3 regions of the Nonomuraea sp. NPDC049269 genome follow, and region 1 is predicted to be linked to each of the others. Evidence: riboswitches for the same ligand, from Rfam matches in the RefSeq annotation. Region 1 holds a riboswitch; each other region holds the start of a gene.
What was found. A riboswitch is a leader RNA that binds a small molecule or an ion and turns the genes downstream of it on or off. The one in region 1 is predicted to bind cobalamin.

Region 2: linked by a shared signal. The riboswitch ahead of ACGFNP_RS29600 (ribonucleoside-diphosphate reductase subunit alpha) and the one ahead of cobN (cobaltochelatase subunit CobN) in region 1 are both predicted to bind cobalamin.
Region 3: linked by a shared signal. The riboswitch ahead of ACGFNP_RS55525 (ABC transporter substrate-binding protein) and the one ahead of cobN (cobaltochelatase subunit CobN) in region 1 are both predicted to bind cobalamin.

The regions. Positions count from the first base shown of each region.
Region 1 covers NZ_JBICSO010000007.1:238,344-241,610, reverse strand. The annotation lists gene cobG (precorrin-3B synthase) at 2-1,240, opposite strand; cobalamin riboswitch at 1,254-1,461, shown strand; gene cobN (cobaltochelatase subunit CobN) at 1,492-3,267, shown strand, end outside.
Region 2 covers NZ_JBICSO010000005.1:446,259-449,525, forward strand. The annotation lists gene ACGFNP_RS29590 (SAM-dependent methyltransferase) at 1-226, shown strand, start outside; gene ACGFNP_RS29595 (tripartite tricarboxylate transporter substrate-binding protein) at 347-1,312, shown strand; cobalamin riboswitch at 1,317-1,526, shown strand; gene ACGFNP_RS29600 (ribonucleoside-diphosphate reductase subunit alpha) at 1,652-3,267, shown strand, end outside.
Region 3 covers NZ_JBICSO010000013.1:322,242-325,508, forward strand. The annotation lists gene ACGFNP_RS55515 (ABC transporter ATP-binding protein) at 1-104, opposite strand, end outside; gene ACGFNP_RS55520 (iron ABC transporter permease) at 101-1,099, opposite strand; gene ACGFNP_RS55525 (ABC transporter substrate-binding protein) at 1,114-2,061, opposite strand; cobalamin riboswitch at 2,133-2,253, opposite strand; gene ACGFNP_RS55530 (Gfo/Idh/MocA family oxidoreductase) at 2,261-3,121, opposite strand; gene ACGFNP_RS55535 (SDR family NAD(P)-dependent oxidoreductase) at 3,157-3,267, opposite strand, start outside.

The DNA.
Region 1 (3,267 bases):
ATCAGTCGGTTGTGGTGACGTGCCCGTCGGTTGCGGCGACGTATCCGTCGGCTGTGGCGACCATTTGGATGACCGGCCCCCGGGGCAGCCCGCAACGCCGCTCACAACCGGCCCAGTGCACGGGCATGGCCGTGGGGCCATCGCGGTCCGCCACCCAGCGCCGCGCGTCCTCCCGTACGTCGGCCAGCGCTTTCGCACAGCCGGGGCGGCCGGTACAGGCGGTCACGCCCACCCAGGGCGACGCCGGATCGGTCACCAGCCCGGCGGCGTCGAGCGCCCGCGCCACGTGGTCGGCGTGGGATGGCGGCAGATCGAGGAGCACCACGGTCCGCCACGGCGTCAGCCGCACGGCGACGCCGGATTCGGCGGCGGCGGCGATCGCGCGGGCCTGGGCGGCGGTCAACCGGCCGAGCGGAACCACCGCCTCCAGCGCCACGCGCCCGTCCCGCTGCTCGGTGAGCCCCGCACCCCGTGTCTCCGGAGCGAATGGCGGGCTGTCGACCGCGACGCCGCCCAGCCGGGCGGCGATCCTGGCGGCGCCGTCCTCCAGCTCCCCGATCCGCCACGCGGTGCTGTCACGCTGGGCCTCGCCCTCGCGCACGGAGGCGCTCTCCTGCCGGACCTCGGTATCAAGCGCGGAGGCGCTCTCCCGTTCGTCGAGGAACGCCTCGGCTGCGGCGATCATGTAGGACACGGCCGCCTCCCCACGCAAGGAGAGCCCGGAGTCCCTCCCCGCCAGAAGCAGCCGGCCGGTGCCCCCAACGAACGTGACGTCCGCGCCGAGCCCCACCACGTCGCCACTCCCGTCGTCCAGCGCGAACAGGAACCGTCCCGGCAGCCCGGCCAGCCGGAGACACGCGCACAGCGCCTGGTCCAGCGCCTCCACCAGCGGCTGCGTGTCGAGCAGGCCCGCGGGTCCGCGTCCGCTCAGGGGCGAGGCGACGATGTTGCGTACCCGCTCGTGCGCGGCCGACGGCAGCAACCCAACAAAGGCCATCCGCTCGGCGAAGGCGGTGGCCGAGCGCAGGCCGCGCACCTGGACGTTCGCCCGGGACGTCAGCTCGATCACCCCGGAGCCCAGGTCGGTGGCGCAGGCGGCCAGCTCGCGAAGCTGGGCGGCCGACACCGCGCCGCCGGGCAGGCGGACCCGAGCAAGCGGGCCGTCGGCGGCCTCGTGCACCTGTAGCGCCCCCGGACAGGCGTCGGGGCGCACACGTCCGGAAAAGTCGGCTATGGACACGAAGAGGATGGTAACGCCAGTTTCTTGCGGTGGTCGCCCCTGCCGTGGTCTGATCGGGAGGCGATGGCAAAGGGAGGAAGCCGGTGCGAAACCGGCGCGGTCCCGCCACTGTGACCGGGGAGCGAACCCCACGAAGGCCACTGTCCGGCGACGGATGGGAAGGCCGGGGCGAGCGCTGATCCGGGAGCCAGGAGACTCCTGCCGTCGTGACACCCGCTACTGGGGCGAGGACCCCGAGGGAGGATTGCGCCGTGCTCGGCGACAGCCATACCGTCCTGCTGCTCTCGACTTCCGACACCGACCTGCTGAGCGCTCGGGCCGGCGGTGCCGCCTACCGCCTGGGCAACCCCGCCAGGCTGGCGGCCGAGGACCTGCCCGCCCTGCTGGAGGGTGTCGACCTGGTCGTGGTACGACTGCTGGGCGGGCGCCGGGCCTGGGAGGAAGGGCTGGACCACCTGCTGGCGGGACCGCGCCCGGTGGTGGTGCTCGGTGGCGAGCAGGCCCCAGACGCCGAGCTGATGGAGCTGTCCACGGTCAGCGGTGGCGTCTGCGCGGAGGCGCACGCGTACCTGGCGCACGGCGGGCCCGCCAACCTGACCGAGCTGCACGCCTTCCTGTCCGACACCGTTCTGCTGACCGGCCGCGGGTTCGCCCGGCCCGAGCCCACGCCCACCTGGGGCCGCCTGGAGCGCACCGCGCGGGGGGAGAGCGGGCCGGTGGTCGGCGTGCTCTACTACCGGGCGCATCACGTGGCGGGCAACACCGCGTTCGTCGAGACCCTGTGCCAGGCGGTCGAGGACAAGGGCGGACGGGCGCTGCCCATTTTCTGCTCCTCACTCCGCACCGCGGAGGCCGGTCTGCTCGACCTCCTGCGTACCGCGGACGCGCTGGTGGTGACCGTACTGGCCGCGGGCGGCTCCCGTCCGGCCACCGCGGGCGCCGGTGGCGACGACGAGGCGTGGGACGTGGGCGCGCTGGCCGAGCTGGACGTGCCGATCCTGCAGGGGCTCTGCCTGACGACCAGCAGACAGGCGTGGGAGGAGAACGACGACGGTCTGTCTCCGCTCGACGCCGCCTCCCAGGTGGCGATCCCCGAGTTCGACGGGCGGATCATCACGGTGCCGTTCTCGTTCAAGGAGATCGACGAGGACGGGCTGACGGTCTACGTCGCCGACGCCGAGCGGGCCGCACGGGTCGCCGGCCTCGCTGTACGGCACGGCCTGCTCAGGCACACCCCGCCCGCCGAGCGCCGCCTGGTCGTGATGCTGTCGGCGTACCCGACCAAGCACTCCAGGGTCGGCAACGCGGTCGGCCTGGACACCCCCGCCAGCACGGTGCGACTGCTCGCCAGACTCGCCGAGGCGGGCTACGACCTGGGGGACGGCTTTCCCGGCGTGGCCGAGCAGGACGGCGACGCGCTGATCCACGCGCTGATCGCCGCGGGCGGCCAGGACCAGGACTGGCTGACCGAGGAGCATCTCGCGGGCAACCCCGTGCGCATCTCCGCGGAGTCCTACGGGCAGTGGTACCGCACGCTGCCCGGCGACCTGCGCGCGGACATGGAACGCCATTGGGGCCCGCCACCGGGCGAGCTGTTCGTGCACGAGGGCGCCATCGTGCTGGCCGCGCTGCGGGCGGGCAACGTGGTGGTGATGGTGCAACCGCCGCGCGGATTCGGCGAGAACCCGATCGCCATCTACCACGACCCCGACCTGCCGCCCAGCCACCACTACCTGGCCGCGTACCGCTGGCTGTCGAAGGAGTTCGGCGCGCACGCGATGGTGCACGTGGGCAAGCACGGCAACCTGGAGTGGCTGCCGGGCAAGTCGGCCGGTATGTCCGCCTCGTGCGGCACGGACGCGGCGCTGGGTGATCTGCCGCTCGTGTACCCGTTCCTGGTGAACGACCCGGGCGAGGGTACGCAGGCCAAGCGGCGGGCGCACGCGGTGCTGGTGGACCACATGGTGCCGCCGATGGCCCGCGCCGAGACGTACGGCGACATCGCCCGGCTGGAACAGCTCCTCGAC
Region 2 (3,267 bases), on a different contig from region 1:
GCGCGGGCGTTTCGACGAGGGCACGGCGGCGCTCTACCGGCCCACGTCGGCCGGGGCCGGCACCGACCGGACCCCAAGGGAGATCCGGGCGTTCTTCGGGGACTTCGAACTGGTCGAGCCGGGCCTGGTGCACGCCCCCGACTGGCGTCCCGACCGGCCCAGGCTGGTCAGCGAGCCCTCGCTGCCCTCGTACCTGCTCGTCGGCGTCGGCCAGAAGCACTCCTAGAAGCGCTCCCGAGCTTTTCGTGACTTTTCGTGATCTCCGGTAGTGAGTGCCCGATGTGTGACGATGGGTTAAGTGTCGGTGACGTGGGGTAGTTGCTGGGGTGCGAGGGGAGGGACCGCCATGCGCCGACGGGGGTTCTTCGCGCTCGGCCTTGGGATGATGGCCTGCGCGACAGGGTGTGGCACGGAGAGCAACCTCGGAAGCAGCGCCGTCAGCGCGGCCCGCATGCTGGGCCGGTTCGCGATCGTTCCCGGTGGCGGACGCTGGGCCCGCGTCGCCCGGGCCCTCGTCGAGGCCGCCCGCGGGGAGGGTTTCCCGGTCTCCGGCACCCCGCCCGCCACCAGGATCACCGTCACAGGGCTGCCCGCGCTGGCCGCGACCGAGCTCAACAACGGGCTGTCCCTGCTCGACACCGCCACGCCGCTGGCCAGGCTCACCGGCCAGATCGAGGTCGTGGTGGTGCCCGCCAACTCCAAGTTCGCCACCTTCGACCAGTTCGGCGCGCACCTGCTCGCCCACCCCGACCGTACGCCGCTGACGGGCGGGCCGCAGGGCGAGCCCGACCACCTGCTGTTCGGGCTGATCGCCAAGGGGCTCGGCGCCGACACCCGGCAGGTCGACTACACCGGCTTCCCCGGCAGCGCGGAGGCCACGTCGGCGCTTCTCGGCGGCAAGGCCGCGGCGGCGACCGGCACGCTCGCGGACTGGCGCAAGGCCATCGACAAGGGCTGGGTCCGGGTGCTCGCCGTCTCCAGCGCGCGCCGGGTGGACGGTGTCGAGGCGCCGAGCCTGCTGGAGTGCGGGGTGCGGCTCGACTTCGCCGACTGGTGCGCGGCGGTCGGGCCCGAGGGGATGACCGAGGACAGGAAGGACTTCGCCATCCGGCTCTGCGACGAGGTCACGGAGTCCGCCACCTGGCGGGCGGCCTGCCGCACGGAGGGCTGGACCTCGATCCCGCTCAGCGGCGACGACTTCGAACAGTGGCTCGCCTCGGAGATCGGCAGGACCAGGGCCGTGCTCCGCGATCTCGGCATGCTCGACACGGCTGACACAACATGCTGGGGTAGTTGCGAGAAGGGCCACTAGATGTAGGATCCTGGTCGTCGCTGGTTCGCCCCTCGGGGCGGAGCAAAAGGGAACCTGGTGCGATTCCGGGGCTGCCCCGCAGCGGTGAGCGGGAACGACCGCCGTCACGAGCACTGGAGAGATCCGGGAAGCGACGGCCAGTAGGAAGCCGGCCCAGTAGTGGGCAGGACCACGCCCGCGAGCCCGAAGACCTGCCGGTGACGTTGGGGGAGCCACCCGGCTCCGCCCATCGAAGTGTCCAGGGCCTCGAGGGAGGGCCGGGGGCGTCGCGGCCGAGAACTCCAGCGCCGCCGTGCTCTCGCGCGCCCTCACGAGGATGAGCTCGCGAGGAGAGAGCACGTGACGCAGACCATTGTCGATCCGCGGTCGGCCACCGCCGACCGGCGGCTGGCCATCGAGGAGGCCGCCGCCCGGGTGATCACCGACCCGGCGAACTCCCGGGTCGCCGCCCGGCTCCTGGCCGAGGAGATCGCCGACGAGGCGGCCGGGCACGGCGTGCGGACCTTCTCCGAGTCCATCGCCGCCACCCACGCCGCAGGGCTGATCCAGGACTCGCTCGCCGCGTTCGTCGGCGCCAACGCCGCCGAGCTCGACGCGCTCGTCTCCGGCGAGGCGGACGAGCGCTTCGAGTACTTCGGCCTGCGTACGGTCTACGACCGCTACCTGCTGCGTCACCCGGAGTCGCGGGCGGTGCTCGAACGGCCCCAGCACTTCCTGCTGCGCGTGGCCTGCGGGCTGTCGGAGACGGTCGCCGAGGCCGCCGAGCTCTACGCCCTCATGTCCACGCTGTCGTACCTGCCGAGCTCGCCGACGCTGTTCAACTCGGGTTCGCGCCGGCCGCAGCTGTCGTCGTGCTTCCTGCTCGACTCGCCGCGCGACGAGCTGGAGTCGATCTACGACCGCTACGGGCAGGTGGCCAGGTTGTCGAAGTACGCCGGAGGCATCGGCATCGCCTGGACCCGGGTGCGCTCGCGCGGATCCCTCATCAGGGGGACCAACGGGCATTCCAACGGCATCGTGCCCTGGCTGCGCACGCTCGACTCCTCCGTCGCCGCGGTCAACCAGGGCGGCCGTCGCAAGGGTGCGGCCTGCGTCTACCTGGAGACCTGGCACGCCGATGTCGAGGAGTTCCTGGAGCTCCGCGACAACACGGGCGAGGACGCCCGACGTACGCACAACCTGAACCTGGCCAACTGGGTGCCGGACGAGTTCATGCGCCGGGTGGAGGCCGACGAGGTCTGGTCGCTGTTCGACCCCAAGGAGGTCCCCGACCTCACCGACCTGTACGGCGAGGCGTTCACCCGCGCCTACCGCGCCTACGAGGCCGAGGGCCGCTACACCCGGCAGTTGCCCGCCCGGACCCTGTACGGGCGGATGATGCGTACCCTCGCCCAGACCGGCAACGGCTGGATGACGTTCAAGGACGCCGCCAACCGCACCTCCAACCAGACGGCCAGGCCCGAGAACGTCATCCACCTGTCCAACCTGTGCACCGAGATCCTCGAGGTCACCAGCGACGGCGAGACGGCGGTCTGCAACCTGGGCTCGATCAACCTCGCCGCCCACCTGGTCGACGGCGGCGTCGACTGGGACCGGCTGCGCCAGACCGTCCGTACGGCCGTGCGCTTCCTGGACCGGACCATCGACCTGGGCTTCTACCCGACGCCCGAGGCCGAGGCGGCCAACAAGCGCTGGCGGCCGATCGGGCTCGGCGTGATGGGCCTGGCCGACGTGTTCTTCGCGCTCAGGCTGCCGTTCGACTCGCCCGAGGCGCTGGGTCTGTCCACGCGCGTCGCCGAGGAGATCGCCCTGGCCGCCTACGACACCTCCGCCGACCTGGCCGTCGAGCGCGGCCGGCACCCGTCGTACGCCGACACCAGGGCGGCGGGCGGCGTCCTGCACCCCGACCACTACGCCGCCGCCGGGTCGCCGCGCTGGGACGCGCTGCGCGCGAA
Region 3 (3,267 bases), on a different contig from region 1:
GTCGGGTGACCGTCCGCCTGGTCAGTGGTGCCGGTCGGGTGACCGTCCGCCCGGTCAGTGGTGCCGGTCGGGTGACCATCCGCCCGGTCAGAAGTGCCGGTCATGTGGCGGTCTGCCGGGTCATGCGGAGGATGGCCACGAAGAACGGCGCGCCGACGAACATGGTGACCACCCCGATGGGCAGCTCGGCGGGGGCGATGACGGTGCGCGCGATCAGGTCGGCGAGCACGAGGAAGGCGGCGCCGCCGATCAGCGACAGCGGCAGCACGATCCGGTACGAGCCGCCCGCCAGCCGCCTGACCACATGCGGGATGACAATGCCGACGAACCCGATGAGACCGCTCACCGCCACGGCCGCCGCGGTGGCCAGGGACGCGGCCAGCAGGACCGCCAGCCGGACCCGACCGGCCCGCACGCCCAGGCTGGTGGCCTCCTCGTCCCCCACCGAGAGCACGTCGAGCATCCGCCCGTGCGCGAGCAGCAGCACCGAAGAGACGACGGCGTACGGCAGCACCAGCCAGAACTGGTCCCACCCGCCGCCCACGTCGCCCAGGATCCAGGAGTAGATGCGCTGCAACTCCTCGACCTTGAACTGCTGGATGAACGTCTGGATCGCGGTGAGGAACGAGGTGACGGCCACCCCGGCGAGCACCAGCGTGGCGGTGCCGCCCGCGCGGCCGGCGGTGTTCCCGAGCACGTACGCCAGGAACACCCCGCCCACGGCCCCCACGAAGGCGGCCACCGGGATGCCGACCACGGGGGTCGGCACGAGCACGATGACCACGGTGGTGGTCAGCCCGGCTCCGGCGGCGGCGCCGAGCAGGTACGGGTCGGCCAGCGGGTTGCGGAACACCCCCTGGTAGCCGGCCCCCGCGATGGCCAGCAGCCCGCCGACCACGGCCGCCACCAGCACTCTGGGCAGCCGCAGCTCGAACAGCAGCCCCTGTTCCACGGGCGCCAGCCCCGAGTCCACGTGCACGTACGGCAGCCAGTCGACCGCCTGGAGCACCACCTGCCACGGCGAGATGTCGGCGGCCCCGCCGAGCAGCCCGGCCACCATGGAGACGGCGAGCACGCCCAGCGCACCCACCGTCCACATCAGGCTGGACCTCACTAGCGGGTGGCCGCCTTGGCGACCGCGTCACTGATGGACTGGGCCAGGTCGACGACCCGCGGGCCCCAGCGCGAGGCGAGGTCGTCGTCGAGCTGGATCACCTGGTCGCTCTTGATGGCCGACAGTCCCTTCCAGCCGGGCCGCTTGGCCAGCGTGTCCCTGCTCTGCTGGCAGCACTTCACGTCCGCCAGGAAGATCAGGTCGGGGTCGGCCTGGGCGACGAACTCCGCCGACAGCTTGGGATAACCGCCCGCCGGGTCCGGCGCCTTGTCGGCGATGTTGGTGAGGCCGAACATGCCGTAGATCTGCCCGATGAACGTGCTCGACGTCGCAGCGTAGGGGGTCTGGTCGAGTTCGTGGTAGTAGGTGAGTTTTTTGCCCTTGGGGGCGTTCGCCGCGAGCTTGTCCAGGGCCGTCTTCATGCCTGTCACGACTTGTCCGGCCTTGTCGGTGTTGCCAGTGGCGGCGCCGAGGTCGGTGATCTCGTCGTACGCCTCGTCGAGCTTGGTGGCGGCCGGTTCCAGGAGGACCGGCACGTTCAGCTTGCCCAGCTCGGCGACCACCTTGTCGATGTCGTTGGAGACGACGACCAGGTCGGGCTTCTGGGCGACGATGGCCTCGACGTTCGGCTTGAAGCCGGACAGGTCGGTCTTGGGGACGCCGGCCGGGTAGTTGGACTGGTCGTCCACCGCGATGACCTGGGGGCCCGCGCCGATGGCGAAGAGCGTCTCGGTGTGGCTGGCGGAGAGCGAGACGATCCGCTCCGGCTTCTTGGCGATGGTGACCTTGCCGTTGGCCGCCTCGACCGTTACGGGGTAGGCGGTGGAGCCGGTCGAGCCGGTTGAGCTCGCGGGTGACGGGGTGGTGGTAGTGCTGTTCTGGCCGCATCCGGTCAGAACGAGCGTTCCCAGCAGCGCGCCCGCGAAGGCCGTGCGTACGGGCCTCACGAGAAGTCCTTTCACACTGTCGGAACCGAGAGACCCGCTGAGAGCGACGGATCACCCTTTTCCACGAGGGTTGATGACGTCAGCGCGGAGGCAGGCGACCTGGCTATGACAGTTGCGGGACAGCGCCGGACTCGCACCGGACTTCGCTGCAACTCTGCGCGTCGGACAGACGCTATCAATGCTCCGGATGGAAGCTAAGTCAAGGGGTGGCCAACTGGGTCTCCGCCTCGGCGATGATCCGCTGCAGCCGGAGCCCGTGGGCCGCGTCCAGCGGGTGTCCGCCGCCCTGGCGTACGGTCCGCGCGAACTCCTCGGCGATGGTCGCGAACGGATCGTCGTCGCCGGGCAGCAGCACCGCGTTGCCCGTTCTGCCGTACACCGCGATGCTCGATGGCGGCAGGTCGCCGGCGGCGGCCATGCTCAGCGACGCCTCGCTGACCGCGCCGCCCTCGTGGTCGAGCAGCAGGCCGGTCCAGCCGAGCGGGTTCCCGTGCGCGCGTACGCCGGTCACCGGGCCGAGCGCGGCGTCGAGCAGGTCGATCACGTGCGGCCCGACGTCCAGGAGCGCGCCGCGCTGGAGCCGCCACGGGGTGCCGAAGGGGTGGCCGCCCAGCAGGACGTTGGAGATGTTCGCGGCGTGGCCGCCGAACGCCTCGATGCCGGCGCAGCGCGCCAGGAACTCTCTGACCTGCGTGGTGTAGCGCATGGTGAGGACGAGCTGCGAGGCCACCCCGGCCTCGCGCACGGCGTCCGCGAGGCGCCGCGCGTTCTCCAGTGAGTCGGCGAGCGGCTTCTCCAGCAGCAGCGCCTTCCCGGCCCGCGCGGCGCGCACCCCCAACTCGGCCTGTACGCCCGGCGGCACGCAGAACGCCACGGCCTCGCACGCGTCGAACAGCTCCTCGATCCGCTCGAACACCGGCGCCCCCAGCCCGGCGGCGGCCTCCGGACGGCGCGCCCATACCCCGGCGAAACGGAGATACGGACTCTTGACCAGCATCGGCGCGTGCGCGCGCTCCGCCCACGGCCCCGCTCCGATCAAACCGACCGACACCGGCTCCATACATCCCCCTTTGATCCGCTTGAAGAACCCTAGAGTCATTCAGCGGCGTCGCGCCATTGGCGCAGGGCATGCTCGGGGCGGTGGGCGAGGGTGCCGGAGTCGATGACGATGGTCTGTCCCGTGATGCACCGCGACTCGCCCGAGGT